4 regions of the Corallincola luteus genome follow, and region 4 is predicted to be linked to each of the others. Evidence: predicted binding sites of a transcription regulator. Region 4 holds the regulator's gene; each other region holds the start of a gene.
The links. Region 4 encodes sigma-54, which starts transcription at its own class of promoters, with help from an activator protein. Its sites were predicted from a motif close to GTTGGCACGNNNNTNGNNT; they were not measured.

Region 1 (8,089 bases), on a different contig from region 4:
CGGATGTCGAGTTAAACTCTAGTGGGAAAGAGGTGAAACTGTTGTCGTCAGGGTTATATCTGTTTAGGTTTCTATCCGTTCCTATCCATATTTCACCGGATTTTTCTTCAGTTAGAACAAAGATTTTGTTGCTATCAATTGATGTTAGATCTTGGGGGAGGTGACGAAATCTTTCAAAATTATTTCTACCTTTTTCTTTCCTATTAAGCCCCCCACCAAAAGTACCAACCCATAACGTATCGTTACTATCTACTAAAACGCTGGTAATGCTGTCGTTGCTGAGGCTATTTATATCTGCAGGGTTATTTTTGAAGTGTTCTACTGTCCCAATATTTGTATCGATGACTGCTAACCCGTCAGATCGTGTACCAATATAGACAACCCCATCTTTTGATGAAATCATCATGATTCTTGGTGTGTTTACAAGTTGTCCATTGTATTCATTAATTACTTCAGGTGGGTGTTTTATGCCATCTTGATAATGAAGAGATTGATAGGTGCCTATCCAGATGGAGCCATCAGATGATTCACCAAAGCCCATAACTGAACTTGCGGACAGCCCGTTATCTTTACTGATGGTCAAAAAGTCATTCTTTCTACCAATAAAAATCCCGTTAAGTGAACCAATCCAAAGTAATCCGCCCGGATCCTGAAAAATATCAAGAAGCATTTCTCCATCCATCCCATTATTCTGTTTTGGGTACGATAGAAATTCATTCTTGGACTTGTCTAAATAGGCTAAGCCACCTTCTGTTGCCAGCCAGATATTATGCTCGTCATCTTCGAAAAGTCCTCTTGACTTCCCACTTCCATCTAGCTTGCTAGTGTCTATTTTTGTTATATTTCTTATTGTTGGCGAGTACTTGTAGGTAATATTTCTGTTTGTGTTAAACCATATATTACCATTACTATCTTCTAACAACGAATGAACTTTAGTCGGAGTCTGACCTTCAAAAAGATCTTTATTTGCAGAAAAATGAATAACCGAGTCCGTAGCTGGAATATATTTTATTAGACCATTCCCGTCGGTACCAAACCAGAGGTTTCCATTATGATCTTCGATTGCATCAAGAATCGTATATTCATTTAGAACTAAAGAGAGAGTTGGTGTGGCACATGAATTGTACTCTTCTTTTTTTAGATCGAAACATATAATTCCGCCGCCATCTAAACCTAGCCATAGATAATTTTTACTATCATGGATAACATTCCATATTGATCTGTTTTCCGAAATTAAATCTATTGGTAGAGCGAAGTTTATAAAGTTATCTGAGTTTGCTTGGTATTTACTAAGTCCTTCTGTATACGTAACGGCCCAGATTGTGTCGCTATCTCTATCTTGGGCAACAAACATGATGTTGTCAGATGCAATGCTTTTAGAATTGCTAATATCATTGGTGAAATTAATGACAGAATTGCCGTCTAATCTTGTTAATCCACCCTGCGTAGAAAGCCAAACGAAGCCTTGCTTATCTCTAAATACTTGGCGAATTGTACTTTGCGCTATTTTGTCATTGAATGGGGATGGCTTGAAATAATAGTTAGGATTAGAGTCCTCTGCAAAAGCAGTCATTGGAAGCAAGCAAAGCGCGAGTTTAAGTAATAAAACACTACTCATGTTTAGGAGATTGTTAAACCCGCGCATTTATTCTTACCTTTTTATAATAAGCTTATTGTTGAGGAACCCAATTGGATCCGGAGACCAACTTTTTAGACTCTTCTTGATGACTTGCTTGGTGAACGTTGCCGACGTGCCAAGCGTTGCCGACATGCCAAGCGTTACCGACATGCCAAGCGTTGCCGACATGCCAAGCGTTGCCGACATGCCAAGCGTTGCCGACATGCCAAGCGTTGCCGACATGCCAAGCGTTTCCGACATGCCAAGCGTTGCCGACGTGCCAAGCGTTACCGACATGCCAAGCGTTGCCAGAGTCCCAAACAATCGTATCGTCGTTATTTCCGTCAATGCGGAATACACCAGGCGACTCTTCATATGCGGGTCCCTGATAGTGTTCTTCGTCATTTAGATCCGCGACGACATCAATACCTATGTTGGCGCAATCTTGCGCTGTTGATTCAAGCGCCCGCTTGGCATTCATGTATCCAGCCCCTTGCTGAAACACGCTGTAAACGGGTTCGTCATTTTCGTCAACGGCGATTGCTGAACTAGCCATTAGCCGGCATTTTACGGTATCTGGCGTTAATGTGGGATCGGCGCTTAGTAAAAGTGCGGCAATGCCCGATGTTACGCCGGCGGCTTGTGATGAGCCCGATACCATCAAATGATTGCCAAGCTGATATTGCGGGAATTGTTGTGACAGTGCTGTGATTGGGTCAACGATCCCCAACATATGCCCGCCAGGTGCTACTGCTTCCGGTTTTACAAACGCTTCATAGGTAGGCCCTGCAGATGAGAAGCTAGCAAGGAAATCATCAGAGATATCGTCTGGGGTATAGTTATCACTGACAGCACCCACTGTCATTACATAGGGTACGTTACCTGGCACACCTATGGTCATCGCCTCTGGGCCGTTGTTCCCAGCCGCTGCCACAACGAAAATACCGGCTTGCCAGGCCTGCATCACCGCTTGATTGATTGGATCGTTCCAGTAATAGGAAGACGCTGGGGCGCTGAATGACAGATTGAGCACGCGTATGTTGTGCTCATCTTTATGGTCGATGACGAACTGAATTGCTCGAATAACATCCAGATAAGTGGCTTTGCCCTCGACATCAAACGCTTTAACAATAACCAGATCTGCATCGGGAGCCACACCATGGTATGCGCCGGTAAAGGCACCCTCGGCTGTACTTTCCAGGCTGCTGGCGATCATTGAAGCAATATGGGAGCCATGACCATTCTCATCTAATGCGCTGCCTTCAAGATCCTGAATGGCATCATAAGTGGCTAGAATACGGCTTTCCAGTTGGGTGTTTTGACCCAAACCGCTATTGGCTGACCAAATTCCCGAATCGATAACGGCAACAGTGACTCCGGCACCTGTATTGCCTTCGGAATGGACTTGGTCGGCATCAATAGGATGAGTGTAATAGCTGTTTTCGACACTGTTATCTAAGCCGTCATAGCCGGTAACTAATTTGGTTTCGCAACCTTCTGCAAACCCAGCTATCAGCTGGAAGTCGGATTGCTCAGCGATGTTGTATAGCGGTTCGTTATTGACGAAATTGAGTTGCAGGTTGACTTGACCATCGCTAGGGATTTGACGCGCCAGTGCGGTTGACAACATCTGCTCTGAGGTTTGCAATAAACTGCCACTTGGCATCTCGGCTTCATCCAGCTCCTCATATAACAGGTCACCAAAAGTGATACTGGTCAGTTGCCCATAGCTTTCCGGCCAATTGAAATCGATTTGCGACAGCGTAATTGGCTCGCTTCCCATATTGAACAATGACCAGCTGATATGGTCTTGGTCAATTTTCAAGATATGGTCGCCTGTGACACCACAACCCGTTACCGAGTCCAGTGTTGCAACGCCATTGGCCTGGATCCGTCTTACCAGACTGGATTGGCTCAGGGCGTTTATCTGTTGCTGCGTCAGTTCCGCACCCACTGCATTGATCACATCCAACTGGTGAGTGACTTTGCCGCCAAGATCAGTCACCAGTTTGGCGAGTTGTTCAGAGTCTTTCCCCTGGATCAGTACTTGACTGGTGGGGGCGGTAACGTCGACCGCTTGATGATTTTGGTACACCGCATATGTGCTAAATGCGGAGAAAACAAAAATTGCTGATATAAACAGCATATTGCGTCGTGAACGCTTTTTGCTGTTGGAACTGTGCTGCGTCATTTTTACTGCCTTTACAATGGTTAAGTGACTGGGTTATGTGTCCAGACTTCTGTTAATCCATTGTCAAACGGCCGGGCGAGCATCTCTTGTGTGAGTCATCCGACTGCCCGGCTGAACGACTGGTCACAAAATGTCCCGCATTATTATGCAAATGTTATGCAAAAGTAAATAACATGATGTTTTATAAGGAAAAGCTTATTCTGGTTTTGTGAAATAATTGTGACAATCTTGGTTGGGGGAGAGGGTGACAAATAAAAGGCGGCTCAGCAAAGCTGGAGCCGCCTTCTTGCCGACAGGCATGAGTTAGGGTTTGTTTAACTCTTGTTCCAGGCGGTGGCTGATCGCATCTGGTGAGCTAGTGTGTTGGGCCAATAGTGCATACATCACAGGCACAATGAGCAGGGTAAACAGTGTGGCGATCAAAATGCCAGCGAGTACCACTACCCCAATAACAAAGCGGGTTTCGCTACCGGCACCGGATGACAACACCAATGGCAGTGCACCAAAGGCGGTGGTTACCCCGGTCATTAGAATGGGACGCAGGCGCTGGCCGGATGCTTGCAGTAAGGCCTCATCAAAATTCATTCCTTGATCACGTAGCTGATTAGCAAACTCAACGATCAGGATGCCGTTCTTCGCCGCTAGCCCCACCAGCATGATGATACCTATCTGGCTATAGATATTGAGCGACTGGCCAAATAGATAGAGACCAATCAAGGCGCCCATCATGGCTAAAGGCACGGTCAACATAATGACAATGGGGTGAATATAGCTTTCGAACTGTGCTGCCAACACCAGAAAGACGACAATCAGTGCCAGCATAAACACAAAGTAGATCGAGGCACCTGATTCTTGATAATCCTGGGATAGGCCTTTGTAGCTGATCACCGCATCACCGGGCAGCACCCGATAAGCCAGCTCATCCAGATAGCTCAATGCTTCGCCTAAGGTGTAGCCGTCTGCCAGATTGGCTTCAATAGTGATTGAGCGCATACGGTTGTAGCGATTCAGGTTACCAGCGTCAGCAAACTCTTCAATATTGACCAAACTAGATAGCGGGATCAGCTCTTTGCTGTAATCACTGCGCACATAGATATTGGTCATATCCGTTGGCGCGCTTTGATCTTCACGGTTACCTTCGAGGATCACATCATACTCTTCCCCACGGTGTTGGAAGGTGGTGGCGATACGGCTACCCAACATGGTTTCCAATGTACGACCTATGGTTTCCACTGATACGCCTAAATCACCTGCGCGTTCGGTATCTATGCGTACCTGCAGTTGTGGCTTGGTCTCTTTGTAATCGTGGTCGATACCGATTAAGCCGGGATTGTTTTTTGCTTCGTTGATGAGCAGATCACGCCAGCGAGCCAATTCATCATAGTCGCTACCACCGATCACAAACTGTACCGGTTTACCGGTACCGCCACCCAGTGCTTGGCGCATGACTGGAAAGGCGCGGATCCCGGCGAGGTCACCTAACTTGCTTCGGGCTTCCCCCATCAGCTGCCAGGCGCTTTCCCTGTTGGCCCAATCTTCCAATACGATAATGGCAAAGCCACCAGAAAAATCTTGGGTTTGCCCCCATGCCCGCGGTGTGCGGATCAGCAGTCGTTTCACTGAGCCGCGCTCTACTAACGGCATCAGGCGCCGTTCTACTTCGTCCATGTAGCTCTGGCTGTAATCAAACGTTGCGCCTTCTGGTGCGCTAACAACAATGAAGAAAGCGCCGCGATCTTCTTTTGGAGTGAACTCCCCTGGTACCTGTTTAAGCAGCCAGGCACAGCTGATCAGCGCAGCGAGAATCAATACCAGGGTCAGGCTTGGTTTATGGATCGAGGTGCGTAGCGCGCTGATGTAGTTATCACGAAACTTATTCAGTGCTCTGTCTACCTGGCGAGTTAACCAGCCTGGCTGCTCGTGCGGCACAAGCAATTTCGAGCACATCATTGGTGAAAGGCTGAGTGCCACTAAGCTGGAAAATGCCACGGCCGCACTCATGGTGACAGCGAACTCGGTAAATAGCTTGCCAAGATCGCCTTCGAGGAAGGTGATAGGCATGAATACCGAGATCAATACCAGCGTGGTGGCAATGACCGCAAAAGAGACTTGGCGTGCGCCGAGAAATGCTGCAACTAAAGGGGATTCCCCCAGCTCTATTCGACGATGGATGTTTTCCAGCATCACGATGGCATCATCTACCACCATACCAATGGCGAGGATCAAGGCTAACAAGGTCAACATATTAATGGTGTAACCGAGCAGATAAAGCACGATAAAGGTGCCCATCAATGACACCGGCACCGTCAGCGCCGGGATCAGCATGGCACGCGCGCTGCCGAGAAACAGATAGATAACGATCACGACCAGCGTAATGGCGATAAAGAGGGTTTGATAAACCTCTTTCACTGACTGCTCGATAAAGACTGAGCTGTCGTAACTGTTGATCAGCTCCATCCCCTCCGGCAGGGTGCGGTCTACTTCGATAGCCATCGCGCGCGCCGCACGTGCTACCGACAGGGTATTGGCAGTGGATTGTTTGGTGATCCCGATACCCACCATGGGTACGCCGTTGCCACGGAATGATAGCCGCTCCTCGGAAGCGGCCAGTTCGACCTTGGCAACATCACTTAAACGCACGAGATAACCGTCGTCACCTTGAGTCAGTACCAGATCCTGAAACTGTTCTGCGGTATTAAAGGCGCGCTGCACACGCACGGTGAACTGGCGATCCACCGATTCGACACTACCGGCAGGTAGTTCGACGTTCTGTGAGCGCAGCGCATCTTCAACGTCGTTCACTGTCAGGCCACGGGCAGCCAGCGCTGAGCGATCCAACCAGATGCGCATAGAGTAGTCACGGCCACCACCGACACGGATGCGGGCAACGCCATCAATGGTGCTGAAGCGGTCGACTAAGTAACGTTGGGCATAGTCACTGAGCTCCAACAGCTCCATTCGGTCGGACACCAGATTAAGCCACATGATGGTGTCATCCCCCGCGCCGGCTTTACTAATTTCTGGCGGATCGGCTTCGTCAGGTAAGTTGTTCAAAACCCGGCTAACGCGCTCTCGAATGTCATTGGCTGCGGCGTCGATGTCGCGTTCGACAGTGAATTCAATGGTAATAGAGGAGCGTCCGTCTTTACTCTCGGAGCTGATGTTTCTGATCCCCTCCACACCACTGATCCTATCTTCAATCAGCTTGGTGATACGGCGTTCAACCACTACCGCTGAAGCGCCACGATACCGGGTTTCGACTGACACCACAGGGGCGTCAATGTTGGGGTATTCACGCAATGGCAGCTTGTCAAAAGCGACTAAGCCAAAGGCGATGAGTAGCAGGCTGATAACCGAAGCAAAGACCGGCCGTTTGACTGACAGATCGGTGAGGATCATGCCCCGCCTCCTTCACGCCATGTCTCTTCCTGGATGGTGACAGTTGCGCCGCTGCGTACCTTTAATACGCCTTGGGTTATTACTTGCTCGTCAATGCTAAGCCCTGCAACAACTTCAATGATTCCAGGCTTACGTAGACCTACTTCAATCTGTTTCTGACTGACCTTGTTCTCTGCGTCCACCACAAATACGAAATGCTTATCTTTCAACGCGATGATGGCTGCTTCAGGGATCACCAGTGATTGCCTTTGGTCATGGATCAACTCAAGTTTGAGCAGCATACCGGGCTTCAGTTGCAAGTCTTGGTTCTTTAACTGTGCACGAACAGTGATAGCACGGGTGATCGGGTTCACCCGCGGGTTGATCGTATCTACGTGGGCATCAAACACCTGGTCGGGATAGGCATCTGAATAGGCGCGCACAATCGAGCCTTTGGTCAGTGATGTCATAAACCGTTCCGGAACGGTAAAGTCTAGCTTGATGGTGGCGAGATCATCCAAGGTTGTAATCACGGTTCCCGGCGTGATTAGGCCACCTTTACTGACCAGTCTGAAGCCGAGTTGGCCTGCAAATGGTGCGCGGATCTGGCGGTCATCGATCTTGGCCTGTTCGGCGGCGATGCGGGCTTTGGCGGCATCAATCAAGCTCTGAATACGGTCCAGTTCGGAACCGGCAATAGTGCGGTTTTTTACTAAGTCTGCAATCCGCCGATATTCACGTTCCTGTTCTGCCAGCGCGACTTCCGCGAGCTGCAGGTTGGCGACCTGCTCGGCATCACGGAGCTTAACTAATAGCTGGCCTTTTTTGACCTGATCCCCATCTTCAAAGTAGATCGCAGCAATGTTTTCGGTCTCGTTGGCGGTAATGACGACAGACTCATT
Region 2 (8,089 bases), on a different contig from region 4:
CCTGCGCCGTTAGTCACCATCTGCCCATCTTCGTTGAGGGTAAACTGACCATTACGGGTATAAGCAATATTGCCGTCAGGCAATAGGATCTGAAAGAAGCCTCGCCCTTGAATCGTCCAGTCCATCGAATTATCAGTGCTGAGCAAGTTACCTTGCGTAAAGGTCTTTTGTGTGGCCGTCACTTTGGCGCCGGCACCAAGCATCAAGCCTGTTGGCAACTCAGTATTGGCAGATGACAAACCACCAGGTTGGTTAATCGTTTGATATAGCAGGTCTTCGAAAACGGCGCGACTCTTCTTAAAACCTACCGTACTGGCATTCGCCAAATTGTTGGATATCACTGAAATATCGGTCTGCTGGGCATCAAGACCGGTTTTACTGATCCAAAGTGCTGGATTCATGATGCTAACTCCTTACTGTTCAGTGATTAGCCGAGGCGCAACAGTTGATCAGAAGATTTATCGATATCTTCCGCTGTCCGCATCATTTTGATTTGCATTTCGAACTGACGCTGCAAGCTAAGCATGCTGGTCATTTCACTTACTGCGCTCACATTACTGCCTTCTAATACGCCACTCATCAATGTGATGTCAGCATTGGCCGGCGCTAATGTATCGCCAAGCGCAGCAGCATCCCCTTTCAGGCGAAAGAGGCCATCAAGCCCTTTGTCCAAGGCCTGCTTATCAGGCTGAACTAACTTAATGCGCCCGACCGCTGCAACCGCAGTAGGCGGCGCACCAGTGGGTAATACAGAAATAGTACCGTCACCACCGATCTCTATTTTGGCGTACGGCTGAGGCACCACTATCGGTGCGCCATCATCCCCTAGGATCGCCCTGCCAGAACCGTTGGTTAACAACCCCTCCGGCGAAACAACAAGATCGCCAGCACGGGTATAGGCTTCTTGACCCTGACCATCAGCCACGGCTAACCAGCCGTCACCTTTTACCGCCACATCTAAAGAACGGCCAGTGGTCACCAAAGCACCGCCACGCAAACTTGACGCAGGATTTTCCGTCATCGCAAACACACGCGTAGGTAAACCTTCACCAAACGCCTGCATGGCACGGGACTGTTCTAGGTCGGCCTTAAAACCTGTGGTATTTGCATTCGCCAAATTGTTGGCATGCACGCCAATACTGTGAAAGTTCTGCTTGGCGCCACTCATAGCCAGATACATAAAACGATCCATGGGGACCTCGGTGTCAAAAAAACATGTCTAACAACGATATTGCAATGACTATGCCAAATAGGTAACCAACTGATAACAAAAGGGAGGGGATGAAAAAGTGGCAAAAAAATGCCGCCTCGGAGCGGGCGGCATTGACGAACTATCGTTGCGTTATCGGATCTGCAGGATAGTCTGGGTGATCGTGTTGTTCACTTCCAGAGAACGAGAGTTAGCCTGGAAGTTACGTTGACCTGTGATCAGATCAACAAGCTCAGTGGTCAGGTTTACATTTGATTGTTCCAATGTACCCGACAGTATTCGCCCGTATGACCCCTGATCGGCTTCACCAGCAATCGGATCACCAGACGATTGATTAGCCGTCCACGCCGTGTTTCCGACAGGTGCCAAACCTTGTTCATTCGCCACTTTCACCAACGCCACTTTACCTAATGGCTGTGTTGTACCGTTACTGTAAGTAGCGTTGACTAACCCGCTACTGCCAATATCAACAGAGGTCAGACGACCCACTGTCACGCCGTCTTGCGCCAGTTGTTGAACTTCGAAAGCGGAAGCAAACTGAGTCGGGTTGTTGAAATTGAAGGTAACCGTCTGGTTCACATCGGCACCGCCCATATCCAAGCCCGCACCACCCGGAGGAGCAACCCCCAAGGGTTCAGTAACCACAGGGTTACCACCATTAACCGAAGCCACGGTGCCATCGGCATTAAAGTTCATATACATACCGGTTTGACCATTAGCACCGGTAGGCTGAGTTTGCGGTGGTGGCGGTGCAACAATATCGACAGGCTGCGAGCCGTTGGGATCTGTCATCGTGGTAAACATCGCCCACTGATTCGCTACGTTAGTATCCTTTACGTAATAGGTGGTTGCTACGTAGCTCTGCCCAAGGGAATCGTAGATAGTCAGTGATGTGGCAGCGTTATATGTGGTGTTGTCCGTCGGGTCAAAGTTTGCCGGATCTAAAGCCGTTTCACCCGCGGGCAAGTTCAAGCCAATATCGACATTAGCTGTTGGTTGCGGCTGCCCTGCTGAGGATGGAATCTGCAGCGGAATAGTCGAAGCTAACGCCACCGAAGAAACGGTACCGTCCGGGTTTACCGGAAACACGCGTAAAAATTGCCCTGCAGAGTTAACCATAAAGCTATTCTCATCCAGCTTAAATGCGCCAGCACGAGTCAAGTTAACGTCAAGATCTTCCGCGTTGGCTGAGGTAGCAAAGAAACCACTGCCATCGATCGCCAAATCCAGGGAGTTGTTCGAGAACAGGAATGAGCCCTGGCTAAACTGCTGCGCCACATCTGCAGTAGTGACACCCTGGCCAACCGTTGTTTTCGAGTTACTAAACACACTAGAACTATAAACGTCGGCGAATTCAGCTCGCGACTCTTTAAAGCCGAAGGTGTTTACGTTTGAGATATTGTTGGCGGTAACATCAATATCTTTCTGAGCGGCGTTAATCCCACTCAACGCAATATTAAAAGACATAACTTCATACTCCCATTTATCTGGTGATCGCTTGGCCTGTTTTAGCCTTTAGCAACTTCAAGAACGTCACTTAAGCGGAATCCACCCTGTATACCTTGCAGATTTAATGCCACACCGTTGGCGCCACTGATACTGACGCTATCAACCTTGGCGTAAGTAGAGATAGGCAGTTCGACGCTGCTATCTCCCTGAAGAGCGTATGCCTTCACTACATAATTACCCTGCGGCAACTGATTGCCGCTTGCATCTGTACCGTCCCATTCAAAGCGGGCATTTCCAGCCTCCTTTGCCCCCATCGTAATGGAATGCACCACCTGCCCTGTGGTGTCTTCGATGCGAACGGTGACGTTATTTGTTGGCGCAGATAAACTCACGACACCATCAATGCCTGTGGTATCCGTCTTATGGCTATAGCCTGTCGGTACCAATACCTTTTGGCCCACCAAAGATGAAGCTTGTAGTGCTTGGCTCGAACTCATAATGGAGTTCAAACCTGTCATCTGTTCATTTAGTTGACCGATGCCTTCCGCCGTTGTAAACGAGCTCATCTGCGCCACCATCTCAGCGTTCTCAACCGGTTTAAACGGATCTTGATACGCAAGCTGCTGAGTCAAAAGCTGAAAGAAATCTTCCTGCGACAACATGGTGTCTTTCGGTTGATCACTGATTTCCGTTTGCGGCTCTTGCCAACTCAACTGATCGATATAATTGCTGCTTCCGCTTATCTCACTCACAATTAGCTCTCCTTACCCGACTTACTTGCCGAGCTGAAGCGTACGATTAAGCATCTGCTTTGCCGCATCAGCGATCTGAACATTGGTTTGATAACTTCGAGAAGCCGACATCATGTCCGCCATCTCTTCAACGGTATTAACGTTAGGCTTAAAGATATACCCCTGTTCATCCGCCATCGGGTGCTCAGGATCATATTGTCGAATCAGTGGCTTATCACTTTCGACGATCCCTTTCACCTCAACCGGAACAGCACTCTGGTCGCGCATGGCGCTGTCAAACTGCGCTGCAAATACCGGATGTCGCGCACGGTAAGTGGTATCAATACTGCTCGACACACTGTCAGCGTTAGCGAGGTTACTCGCGGTGGTGTTCAGACGGATAGACTGAGCACTCATTCCTGAACCTGCGACATCTAGAACGTTAAACAGACTCATGCCTATTCTCCTTTAATTGCTGAAGTAAGACCGCGGAACTTACTGCCTAAGAAGGTCAGCGAGGCTTGATGCTCCAAGGCATTTTGCAGGTAGTTATTCCGCTCTACCTGCATATCAACCGTATTTCCGTCGCCCGTATCAGGTTGATTGGGCACGCGATACTTAAGCTCGCCGGTCGGCGGCAAATTGACATTAAAATGCCGCTCATTAGTACTTGCCATGGCAAAGCCCTGCCGCGTCTGCGCATTAGCTAATGCCTGCTTAAAATCGATATCCTGCGCTTTGTATTGAGGGGTATCAGCATTGGCGATATTACTAGCCAAGACTTCAGCCCGCTGGGTACGGATACCGACAGTGTGCTGATGAATTCCCAATGCGCGATCAAAACTAATAGCCATAACGATTCCTCCACTGAAATTGTAAAAGCAATAGTCATGCCAAAGAATTTTTGGCGCTTACACGAAAGGCAAAAGAAGCAATACAAATAGGACAGACAAAAAATGCGCCAACCATGGCGCATTTTTAAGATAAGCAGATTGAGGGAGTAACCAGGCTACTTCTTCACTTTATACACGATCCCCGGATTACAACGGATCATCTCAAAATCATCACTGAGCCCAGTGATCGACTCTGACGCGCCAAGAAACAGGTGTCCTCCCGGGTTCAATGCGCCAGCAAACTGCTTCAATATCTTAGATTTCACTTCAGGAGAGAAGTAAATCAGTACGTTACGACAAAAAATCAGATCAAAACGCCCTAACAAGGCGTAACTATCCAATAAATTACAGTGACGGAAACTGACCAAGCCTCGCACTTTCGCATTCAAGCGCATTTTGTCGCCTGATGCTTCAAAGAACATACGCTTTCTTTCTGGAGACAAACCGCGAGCCAACGCCAAAGAGTCATATTCGGCGAGCTTACACTGCTCCAACATGCTATTGGATATGTCTGTCCCAAGTATCTTTCCACCACCCGGTAATGCCCCCGGCTTATTTTGCTGGTATTCCAACAAACTCATAGCAATAGAGTATGGCTCCTGACCCGAAGAACTTGCCGCCGACCAAATTTTGACGGGGCCACGATGACGAGCATATTCAGGCAGAATACGATTCTTCAACAGTTCAAAAGGATAGGTATCTCTAAACCACAAGGTTTCGTTGGTTGTCATCGCGTCAATCACTGATGCGCGCAGCTCTCGCTCTCTAGGCTGCATTGAACGCCGGATCAACTCAGACATCGATGCCAAACCGAACTTATTCATCAAAGGTGACAAGCGGCTTTTTACCAAATACTGCTTGTTTTCGCCCAGTACGATACCGCACTGTTGCTCTAAAAAGTTCCGAAATTCATTATATTCGGATTCAGCTATTGTTTTATGTGGCACGTCTACACCGTCTACTCGAAAGCTATCATGATTATTTATTACTCTTCTCTATCGCTTGAGTAACCGCACCAGCCAGTTCATCCGGATTGAACTTTGGAATAAAGTCATCTGCACCGACCTTCTTCACCATGGCTTCATTAAATACCCCACTCAAAGAGGTATGAAGGATGACATATAACCCCTGCAACTTGGGATTATTTCTAATTTCAGCGGTTAAGGTATACCCATCCATTTCGGGCATCTCAACATCTGAAATCAACAAAGCATATTTTTCTCTAATATCGTCAACGGATTCAGCGTCTTCTTTCAAAAGATCTAAGGCTTCTTTGCCGTCTTTTACCAGCTTGGTGGTCAACCCCAACGAGCTGAGGGCTCTATTGATCTGATTTCTCGCAACACTCGAATCATCAGCAATCAAAACGGCACGGCCAGCAATTGTATCGGCTAACGTGCGATCAATCAGATCACCGCTAACCTCGGTATCTGTCGGCGCTATTTCATCGAGAATTTTCTCAACGTCAAGTATCTCAACCAGTTCGTTCTCTATTTCCGTCACAGCTGTGAGATAACTATAACGTCCGGCCCCTTTCGGCGGAGGTAAGATCGCTTCCCAGTTGATATTGACGATCCGTTCTACTGACTCGACCAAGAAGCCCTGAATCGAGCGATTATACTCAGCAATGATAATAAAGCACTTCGACAGATCCTGAATTGGGCGTCCGCCAATCGCTTGGCCTAAATCGATCACGGAGATGGTTTTACCGCGAATATGAGCAAGGCCTCGAACAAAGGGGTGTAAACGGGGAATGCTAGTCAATGGCGGGCACTGCAGCACCTCCTTGACCTTGAACACATTAATGCCAAAACGCTGACGCCCTGTCAGTTTAAAAAGCAGCAATTCCAGCCTGTTTTGGCCAACCAACTGAGTCCTCTGATTGACCGTGTCTAGAATACCCGCCATAGCTTACTCCATCATTTAAAGGCACGCTTATTGCAGCGCTCCTTTTATAAATTTGCGTGACTGATGTTTGACGGACGGAACGCCTTCATTCATCTGACACAATACATAGCATAGTAAACCTATGAACAGATTAACTAAAACTCTAATATTTTTTATTGTCACAAGTTCACAGTTTGTGCATGCCAATGAACAATGGGAGTCTCACCAGCGACTACAAAACTTAGCTGAAACCTTTATTGCAGCTCAGTTTCCCGACGACAACATCAAGCGGGATATCACCGCGAATAAAATAGATGCACGCTCACGATACACACTATGCGATTCAGATATCGAAGCGGCGATCCCCGGAAAACAGCGCCTCAGTCGGAATGTCACCGTACAATTGCATTGCAAAGGCTCATCTCCCTGGCGGATCTATCTGCCAGTAAAAATTAAAGAGATGCGCCAAGTCGTCGTCGCCAAAATAGGCCTAGCGAAAGGCACAGTGCTTAATCGGCAGCATTTGAAAATAGTTTATCAAGAAAACATGTTAACGAGAGGCAGCGTCGTTTCTGAGATGGAATCTGTGATCGGTGCCAAGCTTAAACGTCAGGTACGTGTCAACTCTCCCATCTTGGAGCAACAGCTCTGTGTTGTATGCAAAGGAGAAACAGTTACAATCGTGGTGAAGTCCGATGTTTTTCATATTCGAGCTGACGGTATAGCGTTAAGCGATGCCAGTCTCGGCGAACGAGTGAGAATTAAAAACAGTCGGTCAGGAAACACCCTTGAGGCACAGGTGTCTGCAGTCGGAGTAGTGACTGTCGCTATCTAACAAAAAAATACCAAATTAGTATTAAAGTTTGTCAGGTGGTTGCCGATAAAGGGATAGCGAGATTTTATCCCACGAGGAAGCACAAATGGCGGTTGATCTGAATAAGATTGTGCCTGGGAGACCACAGGATGTGGTGGCCAATAAGCAAGCGAGACAGCAAAACGTCCAGCAGCAGGCCACAACACAGGCAAAAGCACCTGAACAAAGTGCCAAACAGGCACAGGATTCGGTTTCAATAACACCGCAGGCGCAGCAACTGGCGCAAACGCAAAAGGCGATGGCTAAAGCACCTTCTGTTAGTCAGGAGAAAGTCGCGGAACTGCGTAAGGCGATCAGTGAGGGGAACTACAAAGTAGATCCTGACAAGCTGGCGAAAGCGATGACAAAACTGGAGTCTGAGCTGTTTGGTATAAATTAGATACCAATCAGGAGTAAAGCGCTTGGAAAACCAGGACCCTATCAAACAACTGCTGGATCATCAGGTTCAGCAGCTTGAGGCGTTGCAACGGCTGCTAAAAGAGGAGCTTGAGGCTCTAAAGCACCGCGATATAGAGAAAATCAACGACATCTCGCAACAGAAAACCCATCACTTGACCGCATTGCAACAAGCCGATGCGCAACTAGCCCCTTTACTCGCCAGCAAAGAGAACGCCAACCACAATGAGGCTCGGCAACAGATCGAACTGATGTTAGAAACCTGCAAGCAACTCAATGAGATTAACGGTCAAGCGTTAAAAATGAGTATGGCAGGATTAGCGCGATTACAGAGCATGCTGGCAGGTGTTAGAAATGAAAAAGCAGGGGTAACCTACGACCAAACAGGTCAGGCAAAATCCGGTGGCAAACTGGGGCATGGCTTTAAAGTTTAACTTTATCGCCCTGCCGCCTGGCAAGATTATTTAGTCGAATGACTGTCCGTTAGCTGCATCCAGCCGTGTTGTCGGTATTCAACTCGCTGTTCAACACGCCAAAATGCGTAACCCACTGGCGCCACTAACAACCAACTTAATGCTGAATCGCGGGTCGCGGCAAGTACCACACCACTAATACACACAATTAAAAAGGGTAACGCCTCATAGAGCCA
Region 3 (8,089 bases), on a different contig from region 4:
ATAGCCTGATGCCATTCATAGGGCGTATGTGCTTCTTGGTAAAGTTGATATAGAGAATAGCCATCCCAGAGGCCGCCCTTAATTTTAAAATTGGGCTTATCACAATCAATGGTCATGGTATCGGCTGTATAAGTTTGGATCTTAATCGCATCGGCACCAGCAGCCTTCGCCGCTTCAATATGTTTGAGTGCACGTGACAGATCGCCATTATGGTTGGCTGACAGTTCCGCGATAATATAGGGCGGATGTTCAGGACCGATCGGTCTGCCATCGATGATGACTGCTTTGTTTGGCTTTTCCATGGCGCTATACCTTATCGAGGATCTTGTTGGGTCTGGGTGTATTTAAACTGATTTTCACTGAGTCGTTTAAAACCCGCCCGACTGAATAGTTGCTGTGATACTAGGTTATCAGGATGAACTTCGGCAAAAATAGGGGTAAATTGCGATTGCTTTGCCCAATCCAGCGCAGTTCTTGCCAAACCTTTGCCTTGATGCTCAGGGGCGATAAGGATGGAGATCTCCCAGCCTTCTTGCTGACGGTCAAACCGTAACATGCCCACAGCGTCGTCGCTTAGCTCCAGTATCAACAGAGAGCGTTCGTTATCAGCCAATACTTTTTCAAACCACTGACAATGGGTTTGGTAGCTTGGCGGCTCTGGAGTTCTGGAATAGTCTCGAACTCCCGGAGCGGTTTGCCAGCGATAGAGCAGATCTTTATCCATCGCGGTGGCAGCTCTTACCTGACACTCGGCCTGAAAAAGCGCTTGCAACACACGCTTCACACCATGTCCATCGCAGAGCTGTACGGCACAGCCTGCAAGCTGGTTCAGCGTGTCGGGTGCGGTGCTGATGGTTAACAGCTGCTCTTTGAACTGTTGCGGATTTAGTGTTTTGAAACAGCCTAAGCTTAACGCTGCTTTAGCTTTGGTTAATTCCATTGCATTGTGGCGCTGGTTTTCCGCGGTAGTGATCAGTAGCGAGGGAAGTGCCATCGCACACCTCTCAAGTGCAGAGCCACCGGGGGCGCCAATACAGAGGTCGGCATGTGCGAGCCGCTCTGCTATTGAGCTTGGTTCAACGACCAGTTCTGTTTTTATTGTCATCAATTCGGTTTGAGATTTTACTCGTGCTAGGTGGATAGCACTTTCGCTCAATAATACCTCGATGCTTGCAATATTTGGCGGTGGCTGCATTTGATTAATCTCTTTTAGCAGCCAGGCACTTACGTTGTCTTTGTCGACGCCGCCCATAGCAATGAGCAGTTTTATCGGGTTATTACTTTGATAAGCGGGGCGCTTAAAGCCTGAGAACTCGCCACGCAGCAGGGCGAAATTGGGGCCGCAGAGCAGTGTGCAATGTTCTGGCACTAACGCTTTGTAGTGCGCAGCTTGGCGCCCTGGAGAGGCATCAACCAGTATGTCAGCAAGATGCTCACGATCCGCTAGATCATCAATAACGAGTAACTTGTGATATCCCGTTTTGACGTGTGCTTGCCATTGCTTATCAAGCGCATAGTGATCGACGACAAGCCAATCACAGGGCTGATTTGATAGTCGTGTCAGTGTTTGTTGTGCGTCTTGTTGCCAGAGGCACCCCAGCCATGGGCTGTGTGCGGGCAAGCATTCTGTCGTGACCTGTGTTTGCTTGCTTTCATCACTTCTATCGGTTTTTAATAGTTCGAGCTGAAACCCCTGCTTTTTGATCAGCGCTGCGCGATGCCCTGGCAGCTCTCGGCAGATGAACAATATCTCACAACCTTTGCTCTGAAGCTGATGGGCGAGGGTAAGGCATCTAGCTAAGTGGCCATTGCCTATTTCAGTCGAAGCGTCTGTTCTGAAAACGATACGCATTATGAATTATCTGTGGATAGGCCGGAATTCAGCGCGCGATATTTTAACTCCGCTTCGAGCCAATCATCGGGGGTATCAATGTCCTGGACGAAACGCCTTGGAATGGGGTAACCCAGAGCGGCCTTTGAGATGATCGGGGTATGATTTAGAAATGACGATACTTTTCCCCAATAAAACTGTCCACAATCATGATAATAATCGGGAAGGTCCTGGCTTCTGGCGTTGATGTGTTGCTCAAAACTGGGGGTCAGTATGTTGTCTTCATTCATACTGACCGCCCGTAAAATAGGAAAATCAAATTCCGTTACTGGAAACGCATAGTCAGCCTGGCGGTCGACAAGCAGCTGTTGTACGGCCTTTAAATGGTTTACCTGAATTAACGGCGCTGTGGCATAGATACAGCAACAATGGGTAATCTCCTTTGTCTGCGTCATTTCCTGCTCTAATGCATGAGCTACGACAGGTAGGGTTGCAGCATAATCATCTGATAACGTGGCGGGCCGGATGAAAGGAACGTCTGCGCCATATTGCTTTGCCACAGAAGCTATCTCTTGGTCATCAGTAGAGACGACTATTTTAGCAAACAGCTTGGATGCAATGGCGGCTTCTATGGAGTAGGCAATCAATGGCTTTCCGCAGAAAGGCTTAATATTTTTTCTTGGTATTCTTTTACTGCCACCTCGTGCAGGAATGACCGCAATACATTTCACTGCATCTCCCCCTCACAAAGCTGTGTGACCGTTTCTATCACCAGATCTTGCGCCTCAGTGGTTAATTCAGCATACAGGGGAAGAGAGATCGCTTTTGTTGCATAGCTCTCTGCTTGTGGAAAATCCCCGACTTGAAAGCCAAGCGCCTGATAATAGGGTTGAAGGTGAATAGGCATGTAGTGCAGGTTTACGCCAATATTTGCAGCCCTAAGCGCTTCAAAAATCGTTTGATGTTGTAACTTTAAGTTGTCCGGTAAACAGATAACGAACAGGTGATAGGCACTTAATCTGTCATCGCTAACCGGTAGATATTTGATGACGGTGTTGCTGAATGCTTGCTGGTATCGCTTTGCTAAAAGGTTGCGCTGTTCAACCCATCTATCTAAGTGGCGCATTTGGCTTAAGCCTAAGGCCGCTTGTAGCTCTGTCATGCGATAGTTAAACCCCAGCTCCTGTTGCTCGTAATACCAGGGGGCAGGGGCTTCTTCTTGTAGTAATTCTGGATCGCGGGTGACACCGTGAGAGCGAAATAGGGACATTCGCTTTGCCAACTCAGGGTCATTGGTAAGCGCCATACCGCCTTCCGCGCTGGTAATGATTTTTACCGGATGGAAGCTGAATATCGTAATGTCGCTGTATTGACCACTGCCGGTTTTCACGCCTTGGTATTCACTTCCCACCGCGTGACTGGCGTCTTCGATGATGTTGATAGCAAACGGCTGACATAACGCATGGATCTCGCGCATATCACACGGTTGCCCGGCAAAATGCACGACCACGAGCACTTTGGGCAAGCGGCCATTGGCTTTCGCAATGGTGAGTTTCTTTTCCAGTGCAGCAACACTGAGGTTACCGCTGTCAGGGTCGATATCGACAAAGTCGATATCTGCACCGCAGTAACGTCCGCAATTGGCCGAAGCGACAAACGAGTTGGGTGATGTCCAAAGCAGGTCTCTAGCGCTGAGCTCTAATGCTAAACAAGCGATATGTAGCGCTGAAGTTGCGCTGTTGACCGCGACGGCATGTTTTGCATTGCAGTATGCCGCTAAAGCTCGCTCAAACTTCGGTACTTGCGGCCCTTGCGTTAAAAAATCAGATTTGAGTACGTCAACGACCGCGTCTATGTCATGACTGTCAATCGATTGTCTACCGTAAGGGATCATGCGTTAGCCATCTCGTTAAAAGCTAATAACCCCTCGTGATCCAAAAAGTCTGGATTATTCTTCGAGTTATATTCAAACCCGTGCTCCACTGGCGTTCCTGATTCACCTATGGCGTTGGTGGTGAATTCGTTTGAACGTTCATTGCTGTAAAAGCGAATGGCTGGGGTGATAACGTAGTGGTCATGGAATTCGTATGTGTCGTAGCTTAATTCACTTGGACACATCACTTCGTGTAGCTTCTCACCTGGGCGGATACCGATAATTTTAATCGGCAAATCTGGAGCCATCGCTTTGGCTAGATCAACGATACGCATGGAAGGAATTTTGGGAACAAATATTTCACCCCCTAACATACGTTCGAAGTTCTTAAGGACAAAGTCGACCCCTTGCTGCAGGGTGATCCAGAACCGGGTCATCTCTTCATGGGTGACAGGGAGGTGATCTGCGCCTTCGGCGATCAAGTTGTTAAAGAAGGGAACGACAGACCCGCGAGAGCCGACGACGTTACCGTAGCGAACAACAGAAAAGCGGGTCGCATGGCCACCTGAGATATTATTTGCCGCGACAAACAGCTTGTCTGAGCAGAGCTTAGTGGCGCCGTAAAGGTTGACCGGGCTGGCGGCTTTGTCGGTGGATAGCGCGATCACTTTTTCCACGTTGTTGGCCAACGCGGCATCAATGACGTTTTCGGCACCGTTGATGTTGGTCTTGATACATTCCATCGGGTTGTATTCGGCCGCTGGAACCTGTTTTAGCGCGGCAGCGTGAATGACGTAGTCAACGCCTTTCATCGCACGGATCATACGCTCTTTGTCTCGAACATCACCGATAAAATAGCGCATACAGGGCTCGTTAAAGCGCTGCTGCATTTCAAACTGTTTCAGTTCGTCTCGTGAGTAAACAATGATTTTTCTGGGTTGATAATTTTTAAGTAGGGTCTGAACGTATTTTTTGCCGAAAGACCCTGTACCACCTGTAATGAGAATCGATTTGCCGTCAAACATCCTAATTTCTTACCCTCTTATTTAGCGTCTTTCTATTTATTTTGTTGTTGGTAGGCTAATTTGCCTTTGCTGGCGCGCTTGGATTTCAGTAGTTGTTCTTTGGTTCTTTTTCTTGCACTGGTGCTCGCTATCTTCACTTTGTCGATTATCACTTTTAGCTGTTCCAGTGAGCTTTGCGCTTCTGATGTTTCCGCAAATGAGCGCACGTCGGCCAGCCAAGCCTCTATCTCAAGTGCCTGGAGTGTCGCATCGGCTGATATCTCCGCTTCGAGTTGCTTGGTGAGTTGCCTGCCTCGGGATAGCAAACTTGAAGCTGTATCGCTCTCCGTTTTAGCCACCTTCAGCAGCCTTCTTTTGGGCTAAATCATCTCTGACATCTTGTGGAATACCGTCCCAGCCCTCTTTGATATTGCGCATCACGCCGGTGACAGCATCTAAGGCTTCAAGATCTCCTGAGACTGAACCTTCGCCCAGCTTAAAAATACAGAAGTCATAAAGATCGAACAGATTGCGCGAGATCTCCCCGCCAACTTCCATATCTAAACTGGCTTGCAAAACCGTTAGCAGCTCAATGGCTTTACCAATTTTCAGGCCTTTAACTTCAAAATCTTTCCGTTCAATTGCCCCTCTGGCTGCTGCCACATTGCCCAGAATATGAGCCATGATTGCGGCAACCTGAGTATGGGGATCGGCGTCAGTCAACGAGTTAACCGTTCCTTTGCCATATTGTTGGATCGATGTTCTTGCCATTTTTAAGTACCTTACTCTGCTCTTAGTCGCGTTTGTGCAGTTGCTACTCATAGTAGCAGCGTCAAATATCTGCGCAGACGGATCTGCTTCTCATTTGTGTAAGCAAATTGAGTGCCAGCCATCTAAACTGAGAGCTGGCTCGCACTCCATTGTTGCTCTATCAGGCACTTTCAATACAATAGAAGCCAATAATAATATATGATTCGAAAAAAAGACGGTTTCTCCTGCGTCAAGGAAATGGCGGGAACTCCGCAGGCCCAGAGGGTGAAAGGTTTCATTTATGCAGGGATTATCTGACGTTCTCGTCATTGATGATAATAGTGATCGCCGAGCACAGTTAGAGCTTTTATTAGGATTTGTTGGTGAATCATGCCGCATCACTAGCTCTAGCAATATTTCTCTGATTAACAGTGAAGACTGCTGGCGTGCGGTATTTATTGGCGATATTGCCGATGAAGACCCATTAGAATTCATTCAGCGTTTAGCTTCTGTCCATCCACTACAGCCTTATGTGCTGCTTGGTGATGATAAAGGGGTCGTTTTACCCAATTTAGTGGGGTCTTTGATGGCGCCATTTAATTATCCGCAGATGACCGAAGTGATCCACCGCTGTCAAGACTATCATCGCAAGCGTCCTGGTGGACAACCGCAAACATCGACTCAGACTAAACTGTTCCGCAGCTTGGTGGGTCGCAGCGACGCTATTGCCCAAGTGCGGCAACTTATTGAACAGGTGTCTGTGACAGACGCCAATGTGCTTGTTCTCGGTGATTCGGGTACAGGTAAAGAGGTTGTTGCGCGGAATATCCATTATCTCTCTTCTCGCCGTGATGGCCCTTTCGTTCCGGTCAACTGCGGTGCTATTCCGGCTGAGTTATTGGAAAGCGAATTATTCGGCCACGAGAAAGGTGCGTTTACTGGTGCGATAACCACCCGTAAAGGTCGCTTTGAACTTGCTCAGGGGGGCACACTGTTTCTTGATGAGATCGGTGATATGCCCACCAATATGCAGGTGAAACTGCTGCGCGTGCTACAAGAGCGGGTATTTGAGCGGGTAGGCAGTGCGAAGTTGGTTAAGGCCGATGTTCGTATTGTTGCGGCGACGCATCGAAATCTTGAAGGGATGATCGCGGAGGGTAAATTCCGTGAAGATCTCTACTATCGCCTGAATGTATTTCCTATTGAGATGCCTGCTCTGTGTGAGCGTCAGGATGATATACCGCTGTTATTGCAGGAGCTGGTTTCTCGCTTAGAAGCTGAGCACAATGCGTCGGTACGTTTTACTGATAAAGCGATCGACTCCTTAATGCTGCACCCATGGTCGGGGAATGTCCGTGAGCTTTCCAACTTGGTTGAGCGGCTTGTGATCCTCTATCCCAATGGTGTGGTTGATGTCAGTGACTTGCCGCCTAAGTACCGGCATATTGACGTTGATCCTTATGAGCCGGTCTATTCCGAAGAGGTGATGGAGCGTGAGTCATTAAACGCACTATTCCGTGAAGACGCTGAGCCACTGATTGCTGAGCCTCAAGTTCCCCATGAGTTGCCGGATGAAGGGATCAATCTCAAAGAGATGCTATCTGAATTGGAAACTGACTACATTCAGCAGGCATTGGTACGCCAAGACTGGGTCGTGGCTCGCGCTGCGGAACAGTTAGGTATGCGCCGTACCACGCTGGTCGAGAAGATGCGTAAGTATCAGATCGCCAGAGATGATGAATAGCTACCGGTTTAACTGCTTCATCTGTTACTGAATAAAAAAGCACCTCAAATTGAGGTGCTTTTTTTATCTTCCAGCTCTCTTGGGGCAATGAACGTGTTTGATATTTCCCGCTGTTGAAAGCGTCAAAACCCTGTCTACATCTACTATTCTAACTAGATTGTTTCAGTTTTTATTAATTAAAACATGAGATTGAAATAGTTGGCACGCTCTTGGCTTTATCTCGGTATCGCGTCAAAAGGAGCGACATAGAGATGACACAGTCGAGCAATGTTGCCGATCAAGCCAAGTCCAGCAATGGACAGTTTCCTCCCCAGCTTCTCGCTACCGAGAAGGTGCCACTCAGATCTGAATCTGTAGTGATGGGTGAGATGGCAAAGCGCCAGTTGAATGAACAGAGCCTTCACGCCGAGGTATCGTCGACCGGGGTGCAGAATAACGCCAGTCGTATGCAGCACCTGATGGAGATCCTGCCTGCTGGGATTGTGGTATTGGATGGTAACGGCATCGTGCGTGAAGCCAACCCTATTGCCCTCGAGATGCTGGGTGAGCCGCTGATCGGTCAGCCATGGCGACACATTATCTCTCGGGCGTTCTCGCCGCAGGCTGATGATGGTCATGAGATCTCTCTGGCCAGTGGTCGGCGAGTGAAGTTGGCGTTGACTGCGTTATCGCCTGAGCCTGGTCAGTTGATTTTGATGACGGATCTAACCGAAACCCGTGAACTACAAAATCGGATCAGTCATTTGCAGCGTTTGTCGGCGCTTGGAAAAATGGTGGCGTCATTGGCTCATCAGGTGAGAACGCCACTTAGCGCTGCCATGCTGTACGCGGCAAATTTAGGTAATAACACCCTCACAACAGAAAATCGTGGAGCGTTTCACCTTAAG
Region 4 (8,089 bases):
GAGCTCACTCGGCATCAAATCCCTAGCCCCTCTTAACCCCACAGCTTCGAGCTTCATTAATACGATAGAACGAATCAACTCTTCTGGTAGGGCAGTGTGTTCGCGAATAGGAAACGCCACATTGTCAAAAACGTCCTGCTCGGTAAACAAAGCGCCGCTTTGAAAAAGCATGCTCATCCGCTTCCGAGCCTCATAAAGCTGGTGTCGGCTCATGCTTGGAATGTCGTCACCGTCGAACAACACCTCACCTTTAGTCGGTGTTAGTTGGCCACCAATCAGACGCAAGAGGGTCGTTTTGCCGATACCGCTAGGCCCCATAATGGCAACCACTTTGCCACGGGGAATGGTCAAATTCAGATCTTTATAGATAAATCTCTGGCCACGACGAAATGTAAGATTGCGTATATCAACAACGTTTTCAGTTGCCATGCTCCATAACCTCTACCGACTCTCGGGGCCAGTTGGCCGCATTGTCCCTTTAGCGGGCCGCTGATTGTATCCTTTTTACGTCTCGCGACCAAATCGAAAACTATTCAAAAAACTGTTTCTGATTATTGCTATGTTCGACATATCATTAAAAAAATGTCACTCTCTGCCACCAAAATGGCGCTTTCCTTGCATCTTTTATCAACGGTCAAAGATTAAAACCTTATGCTAATTCCGGCTCTCATTGTCATAGTTTCCCTCATAGTGCTGGTTTGGAGCGCAGACAAATTTGTCTATGGCGCAGCCGGGCTGGCTCGAAACCTTGGAATATCCCCCCTTGTCATTGGCTTAACTGTTGTCGCTTTCGGCTCTTCTGCGCCAGAAATGCTCGTGGCGGCATCCGCCTCCCTGAATGGCAACCCAGACACGGCGGTGGGTAACGCATTAGGTTCCAACATTACTAATATAGCCATGGTATTGGGAATTACCGCCTTAGTACGCCCGTTGAAAGTATCCTCTGCCACTCTCAAACGTGAGTTTCCGCTCTTGCTGCTAATCACATTTGGTGTCAGTGCGATGTTTCTCGATCTCAACCTCAGCATCATTGATGGTTGTTTGTTAGTTGCCGGTCTGATTGCATTTACTGGTTTGATGATGCGTATATCGATGCAGGAAGCCAAGGCTGGAGATCCCCTGATTACGGAGGCTGAAGCAGAGATCCCAAGCGATCTTCCCACAGCCAAAGCCATCTTGTGGCTGGCCATTGGACTTCTACTGTTATTAGGCAGCAGTGAGCTACTCGTCACAAACGCGGTTGAACTGGCCCACTATTTTGGTGTCAGTGATCTAGTCATTGGCTTAACGATCATCGCCATTGGCACCAGTTTGCCGGAGTTAGCCGCCAGTGTGGCCGGCGCCCTGCGAAATGAAGGCGATTTGGCATTGGGTAATATTATCGGTTCAAACATCTTCAATTTGTTTGCTGTACTTGCCATGCCAGCGCTATTGGCGCCAGGTAAAATAGACGAGCAAGCCTTGTATCGCGATATACCGATAATGATTGGGTTAACGGTGTTGCTGTTCATTTTTTGTTATGGCTGGCGTGGTAAACGGATATTGGCCAAATGGGAAGGCGGCCTATTAGCGGCCTGCTTTATCGGTTACCAGATCATTTTATTCAGTAACTTACGCTAAGCTTGGCTATAGCGCACTAAAGAAGCATGTTGAGAGAAGTGATGACAGAAACCGTTCAGACACTTTATGGCCATGTTAAAGCCGACATCTTGGCAAAAGCAGCGCGAATTCGACTACTGATTTGCGATGTTGACGGCGTGTTCTCCGATGGCCGAATTTATCTTGGCAACGATGGCGAAGAACTGAAAGCTTTCCACACTCGAGATGGGTATGGCATTAAAGCCCTGCAATCCTCAGACGTCGCGGTTGCCGTCATCACAGGTAGACAATCGAATATCGTTGAACAGCGCATGACCGCTTTGGGTGTTGCTCATATTTTCCAAGGCCAAGATAACAAAGTGCAAGCATTCTCCAGCCTTCTTACCACGACCAACTTAACGCCAGAGCAGTGCGCTTATATTGGCGATGATCTGGTTGATGCCCCAGTGATGCAACAGGTCGGACTCGCCATCAGCGTGCAAGATGCTCACCCCATGCTCCATCGCTTTAGCCACTATCAAACCGTGATCCCGGGTGGGCGAGGAGCAGTGAGAGAGGTGTGCGATCTAATTTTGCAAGCACAAGACAAATTAGAGACAAGCCAAGGTTTGAGCATATGAACCGGGTTATTCTTTTTACCGTCATACTGTTTGGGGCTGCCATCGGGCTCTACTACTATCAGAGTTTGCTAAAGTCCGAGATCGATATTAATGCGGAGAATCAGGGACAACAGCGGCCTGACTATACGGCCAAAACACTGCGCAGCAGGATTTACAACCAAGAGGGTCAGCTAGAGAATCAAATCTGGGCCAGCAACATGAAGTATTACAATGGTTCGATGACTCTCACGCAATTTGATGCGCCCAAGTTAGTCGTCTACCCAAGCGGTAAGCGTTCTGGTTGGACCTTAAACGCAAGCCATGGTGAATTAGAGCAAAACAACCTACTGCGTTTATCAGAAGATGTTGTGATCACCATGCTAACAGCACAGAATCAAACCAATACCTTACTGACAGATTATGTTGACATAGACCTGACAACCAATGATGTCAGCAGTGATCAACCAGTCACAGTAAAAGGGCCTGGCTACCGACTCGATGGAGTTGGATTAAAGGGCAACGTCGAACAAGAGCACATCGAAGTGCTAAATGATGTAAAAGCGACCTATGAACCTGAAAAATAGATTCACCTTCAGCTTAGTCGGCTTATTGCTGACCACATCGGCTTCCCTAAGCGCCGTTGAAAGTGACTTTCATAAAGAAGTCCGCGTGGATGCAAAACGCCAAAGTATCGATATTCAAAAAGGCATTATCTCCTTCTTTGACGACGTCACGGTAAATCAAGGCACATTACAGATCTTTGCCGACACTTTGCAGGTTGAGCAATCCGCAGGCGCAGGAAAAGAGGTGCTCATCGCTGTCGGTAAACCAGCGAAGTTCAGTCAGGTCTTGGAAAATGGTCAAAAAATGCATGCCGAAGCTGCAGAGATCCGTTACCGATTAGCAGATAACACTATCCAATTAACTGGCGCAGCGGTACTGACGCAGCAAGACAGCGTAGTGAAAGGCGAAACTATTCATTACGATATCGCCAAACAAAAAATGGTCGCAGAAAGTGGCACAGATAAAGATGATCGCGTGACAACCATTTTTCTCCCCGAACAGCTGCAACAACAGCTCGGCGAAAGTAAGGAATAAACCATGGCGACATTGAAAGCCAGTCAATTAGCCAAGAGCTACAAAGATAGACAAGTAGTTAAGAATGTCTCTTTAGCGCTGAATGATGGCCAAATAGTTGGCTTATTGGGACCGAATGGGGCAGGTAAAACAACCACCTTCTATATGGTGGTTGGACTGGTACCCAACGATAAAGGGCGCATCACGATTGACGATGAAGATGTGACCCTTTCACCCATGCATATCAGAGCGCGCAAGGGGATCGGTTACCTGCCACAGGAGTCCTCCATTTTTCGTAAGCTCAGTGTCGCTGACAACATCATGGCAGTACTGCAAACCCGTCCAGAGTTAAGCCGGTTACAGCGCACGGAAACCTTGGAACATCTGCTAGAAGAGTTTAGCATCACTCACATCAGAGATAGCTTAGGTATGTCACTGTCAGGTGGTGAACGCCGCCGAGTAGAGATTGCCAGAGCGCTGGCTGTGGAGCCTAGGTTCGTGCTGTTGGATGAGCCTTTCGCTGGCGTAGACCCTATCTCAGTCACGGATATAAAAAAGATTATTCAACACCTAAGAGACCGTGGTCTCGGTGTATTGATCACTGATCATAACGTGCGAGAAACACTCGATGTGTGCGAATATGCTTATATCGTTAGCCACGGAGAGTTAATCGCCGAAGGAAAACCGGAACAAGTGTTAGCCGACCAAAAGGTACGAGACGTATATCTCGGGGAACAATTCCGGCTATAGTGTAAGTAACCAGCGTTGATACATCGGGCTCTTTTGAGTGCCGATTAACGATGACAGCAACAGCATTATTTTAAATGTCACGGAAGTAGATGAAACCGTCATTACAGTTACGTTTAGGTCAGCAACTCACCATGACGCCGCAATTGCAGCAAGCAATCCGGCTATTGCAATTGTCGACGCTCGACCTTCAGCAAGAGATCCAAGAAGCGCTGGATAATAATCCGCTACTCGAGCAAAACGAAGCGGAAGAAACCAGTGAGCAACTTAATGGTGAAAGCCATACCGCGACAGACAAGCTGGAACAAACCACGGCTAATGCTGAAAATAATCAGTCGGAAGAGCGCGAAGATGCAGCCATGGAAACATCTGAGGCGCTCAACCAACAACAAATCAATGAAGAACTGCCTACCGATACAACCTGGGATGACCACCTTTCAGCAGCGCCCGTTTCAGGTTCCTCGTTCAGTGATGACGCCGACTTTACCTATCAAGGCGAAACCACAGAGTCGTTGCAAGATCATCTGGAATGGCAGATGCAATTAACCCCGTTCACAGATGTCGACAGAGCCATTGCGACATCGATAATCGATGGGATTGATGAATCGGGTTACCTGACGGTCACCGCCGACGATATTCTTACTTCTTTAGGGCAGGAAGATATCGAACTTGATGAAGTAGAAGCGGTCATTAAGCGAGTACAACTGTTCGACCCCATTGGCGTAGGTGCCCGCACATTGCAGGAGTGTCTGCTGGTACAACTCAATCAGTTTGCCAAAGAGACACCTTGGCTAAAAGAGTGCCGCCAGGTTATTGGCCAGTATATTGACCTGCTAGCCAGCCGGGATTATCGCCAATTGATGCGCAAGACCAAACTGAAAGAAGACCAGCTACGTGAAGTTCTGCGGGTGATCCAATCGTTGAATCCGCGCCCCGGCAGCGCAGTGATCAGCGGTGATGAGCAATATGTGATCCCAGATGTGTCGGTAATGAAAAAAGCTGGACGTTGGGTGGTTGAGCTAAACCCTGACTCGGTACCCAAGCTGAAAGTGAATCAGCAATACGCAGCGATGAGCCGGACGGTAAAGAACACCACTGACAGTCAATATATACGCTCTCATCTGCAGGAAGCGAAGTGGTTCATCAAAAGTTTGGAAAGTCGTAACGACACCCTACTCAAGGTCGCCAACTGTATCGTACAGTTCCAACGCGACTTCTTTGAGTACGGCGATGAAGCGATGAAGCCAATGGTACTCAATGATATTGCCTTAGCGGTTGATATGCACGAGTCCACCATCTCTCGGGTAACCACGCAAAAATATATGCATACCCCACGGGGTATTTTCGAACTCAAGTATTTCTTCTCCAGTCATGTCAGTACTGAAAGTGGCGGAGAATGTTCTTCAACGGCAATTAGAGCGTTAATCAAGAAACTTGTGGCGGCAGAAATCCCTAATAAGCCTTTGTCAGATAGCAAGATTGCTGACCTACTGGCAGATCAGGGAATTCAGGTAGCGCGGAGAACCATTGCGAAGTATCGGGAATCCTTGTCTATTCCACCGTCAAATCAGCGAAAAAGCCTGCTATAGCAGGCAATAAAACTAAATAAGGATGAGGTCTATGCAAATCAATCTTACCGGCCATCATGTAGAAGTAACAGACTCTCTGCGAGAGTATGTCGACGGAAAATTTAGTAAATTAGAGCGCCACTTTGACCACATCAACAATGTCCACGTGATCCTCAATGTTGAGAAATTAACCCAAAAAGCCGAAGCCACACTGCACCTAAATGGTGGAGAGATCTTTGCGAATGCAGAGCATCGTGATATGTATGCAGCTATCGACTCGTTGATCGATAAACTCGATCGGCAAGTAATAAAACACAAAGAAAAGCTAAACGCTCACTAGAGATGTCTATGGATATATCATCCATACTTAGCCTGGACTGCACCCGAAGTGCAGTCCATGGTTCAAGTAAGAAACGAATATTAGAAATGGCCAGTGAATTGGCAGCCAAGCACTTGCCAGAACATGGCCACAAAGCCATTTTCGAAAGTATTCTAGAACGTGAAAAGAAAGGCAGTACCGGTATAGGTAACGGCATTGCCATTCCCCACGGTAGGATCACTAACGCCAATAAAGCAGTCGCCGTGTTATTGCAGTGCGATGAGCCTATCGCCTTTGATGCAATTGATAACAAACCGGTGGATCTGATTTTCGCCCTCTTGGTTCCAGAACAGAGTTGTCAGGAACATCTGAAGACCTTGTCGGCTATCGCCGCCAAATTGTCAGATAAACAAGTCCTCAAACAGCTCCGCTGTGCCGCTAACGATCAACAATTATACGAAATCATCACCGATTCATGACCAGCACTGACGTGGCCGCAAAACCCAAACTAACGATTGTCAGTGGCCGCTCAGGCTCAGGCAAAAGTGTTGCGCTTCGCGTATTGGAGGATTTAGGTCACTACTGTGTCGACAACCTCCCGGTAGCCATGCTACCGACACTGGTTGCTCAAGTAAGTGGGCACTATAGCGATATCGCCGTCAGCATTGACGTCAGAAACCTGCCCGAAGACCCACATACGCTGGAAACAATTCTCGACCTTTTATGTCAGCAATGCCGCTGTACGGTTCTGTTTATGGATGCGCAGCAGAGTGCATTGATCCAGCGCTTTAGCGAAACTCGACGGCTCCACCCACTCTCCAAGCATGGTGTATCTCTGGAGCAAGCGATTGAAGCAGAGCAGCGTTTACTTGAACCGCTTATCTCCCGTGCCGATCTTCAGATAGACAGCTCTCAGCTGTCGATACATCAACTCAGCGATCTGGTGCGAGAACGGTTACTAGGCAATGCTGATCGCCATCTGGTTTTAGTATTTGAGTCCTTTGGCTTTAAATACGGTATTCCGCAAGACGCTGATTATGTGTTTGATGCACGATTCTTACCCAACCCCCATTGGGAACCAGAACTACGCCCCATGACCGGATTAGACGCCCCAGTTGAGCAGTTTTTTAGCCGCCAACCGATCGTGGCCAAATTCATCTGGCAGATAAACAACTTACTCAATACCTGGTTGCCACATCTGGAACTGAACAATCGAAGCTATGTAACCGTCGCTATCGGTTGCACCGGTGGACAACACCGCTCTGTGTTCATTGCCGAAACATTGGCAAAGCAGTTCAAAGAGTTACGTAACGAAATTCAGATCCGTCACCGAGAACTAGGTCATTAGTCTTTATGACACAACGCATTGAAAAGAAACTACTGATAAAAAACAAACTGGGTTTGCATGCCCGTGCAGCAACCAAGTTAGTCATGCTGGTCAACAAATTTGATGCCGAAGTGATGATTGAGCATCAAGGAAAATCCGCTTCCGCCGCCAGTGTCATGGGACTGCTGATGATGGAAACCTGTATGGGGCAAGAGATCCAGGTCGTTGCCGAAGGGGATGAAGCACAGCAGGCATTGGATGCTGTTGAGTCCCTGATCAATGACAGATTCGACGAAAACGAATAATCCTCACCTGTTAAAGAAAAATTCTCTCTATTTTTCTGGTTGTTACGATACAATTCCGCTATCGAACTTTTTTAATCGATTGGAGGGCTTAAGGCGATGGCTGAAACTTTAGAGCAAGACCTTACCCAACAAAAATTAAAAGAGGTAAAAAGTGCCCTAGATAGCGGCATGTTTATCCATGTTCGCCGCATTTTGCAGGAGATGGATCCTTCTGATGTCGCCCTTCTATTTGAGTCTACCCCTACTAAGGGCCGTGCAGTCCTATGGCAGCTGGTCGACCCTGATCTGCATGGCGAGATCCTTGAAGAGCTATCGGAAGATGTAAAAGACAGCATCATCCGCTTAATGGATCCAGAACTGGTTGCCGCAGCGACAGAGGGGATGGATACCGATGACTTAGCCAACCTATTACGTGGTCTCCCAGACAGCGTCTATCGCGAAATTTTGGCACAAATGGACGCGCAGGACAGGCACAGGGTTGAAGCCGCCCTCTCCTATCCAGAAGAGACCGCTGGCGCGATCATGAATACGGATACCGTCACTCTGCG

Region 1: EZV61_RS07565 (S8 family peptidase) is a predicted target of sigma-54. The motif match lies at 3,955-3,973, and genes of this name have one in related genera.
Region 2: flgB (flagellar basal body rod protein FlgB) is a predicted target of sigma-54. The motif match lies at 4,270-4,288, and genes of this name have one in related genera.
Region 3: fliS (flagellar export chaperone FliS) is a predicted target of sigma-54. The motif match lies at 5,580-5,598, and genes of this name have one in related genera.

Annotation. Positions count from the first base shown of each region.
Region 1 is NZ_SJXE01000002.1:246,446-254,534, forward strand. Features, by position in the region: gene EZV61_RS07560 (hybrid sensor histidine kinase/response regulator) at 1-1,645, opposite strand, end outside; gene EZV61_RS07565 (S8 family peptidase) at 1,671-3,809, opposite strand; gene EZV61_RS07570 (efflux RND transporter permease subunit) at 4,113-7,208, opposite strand; gene EZV61_RS07575 (efflux RND transporter periplasmic adaptor subunit) at 7,205-8,089, opposite strand, start outside.
Region 2 is NZ_SJXE01000001.1:1,174,480-1,182,568, reverse strand. Features, by position in the region: gene flgG (flagellar basal-body rod protein FlgG) at 1-401, opposite strand, end outside; gene EZV61_RS05210 (flagellar basal body rod protein FlgF) at 428-1,192, opposite strand; gene flgE (flagellar hook protein FlgE) at 1,343-2,677, opposite strand; gene EZV61_RS05200 (flagellar hook assembly protein FlgD) at 2,719-3,411, opposite strand; gene flgC (flagellar basal body rod protein FlgC) at 3,433-3,846, opposite strand; gene flgB (flagellar basal body rod protein FlgB) at 3,849-4,244, opposite strand; gene EZV61_RS05185 (CheR family methyltransferase) at 4,400-5,230, opposite strand; gene EZV61_RS05180 (chemotaxis protein CheV) at 5,262-6,191, opposite strand; gene flgA (flagellar basal body P-ring formation chaperone FlgA) at 6,313-7,005, shown strand; gene flgM (flagellar biosynthesis anti-sigma factor FlgM) at 7,091-7,423, shown strand; gene flgN (flagellar protein FlgN) at 7,446-7,874, shown strand; gene EZV61_RS05160 (hypothetical protein) at 7,901-8,089, opposite strand, start outside.
Region 3 is NZ_SJXE01000001.1:1,198,708-1,206,796, forward strand. Features, by position in the region: gene pseI (pseudaminic acid synthase) at 1-302, opposite strand, end outside; gene pseG (UDP-2,4-diacetamido-2,4,6-trideoxy-beta-L-altropyranose hydrolase) at 314-1,852, opposite strand; gene pseF (pseudaminic acid cytidylyltransferase) at 1,852-2,562, opposite strand; gene pseC (UDP-4-amino-4,6-dideoxy-N-acetyl-beta-L-altrosamine transaminase) at 2,559-3,725, opposite strand; gene pseB (UDP-N-acetylglucosamine 4,6-dehydratase (inverting)) at 3,722-4,729, opposite strand; gene EZV61_RS05300 (hypothetical protein) at 4,762-5,067, opposite strand; gene fliS (flagellar export chaperone FliS) at 5,060-5,479, opposite strand; gene EZV61_RS05310 (sigma-54 dependent transcriptional regulator) at 5,760-7,202, shown strand; gene EZV61_RS05315 (sensor histidine kinase) at 7,454-8,089, shown strand, end outside.
Region 4 is NZ_SJXE01000003.1:67,561-75,649, reverse strand. Features, by position in the region: gene mlaF (phospholipid ABC transporter ATP-binding protein MlaF) at 1-429, opposite strand, end outside; gene EZV61_RS08395 (calcium/sodium antiporter) at 652-1,620, shown strand; gene kdsC (3-deoxy-manno-octulosonate-8-phosphatase KdsC) at 1,662-2,219, shown strand; gene lptC (LPS export ABC transporter periplasmic protein LptC) at 2,216-2,782, shown strand; gene lptA (lipopolysaccharide transport periplasmic protein LptA) at 2,766-3,296, shown strand; gene lptB (LPS export ABC transporter ATP-binding protein) at 3,300-4,025, shown strand; gene EZV61_RS08370 (RNA polymerase factor sigma-54) at 4,115-5,611, shown strand; gene hpf (ribosome hibernation promoting factor) at 5,643-5,930, shown strand; gene ptsN (PTS IIA-like nitrogen regulatory protein PtsN) at 5,939-6,388, shown strand; gene rapZ (RNase adapter RapZ) at 6,385-7,257, shown strand; gene EZV61_RS08350 (HPr family phosphocarrier protein) at 7,263-7,541, shown strand; gene mgtE (magnesium transporter) at 7,638-8,089, shown strand, end outside.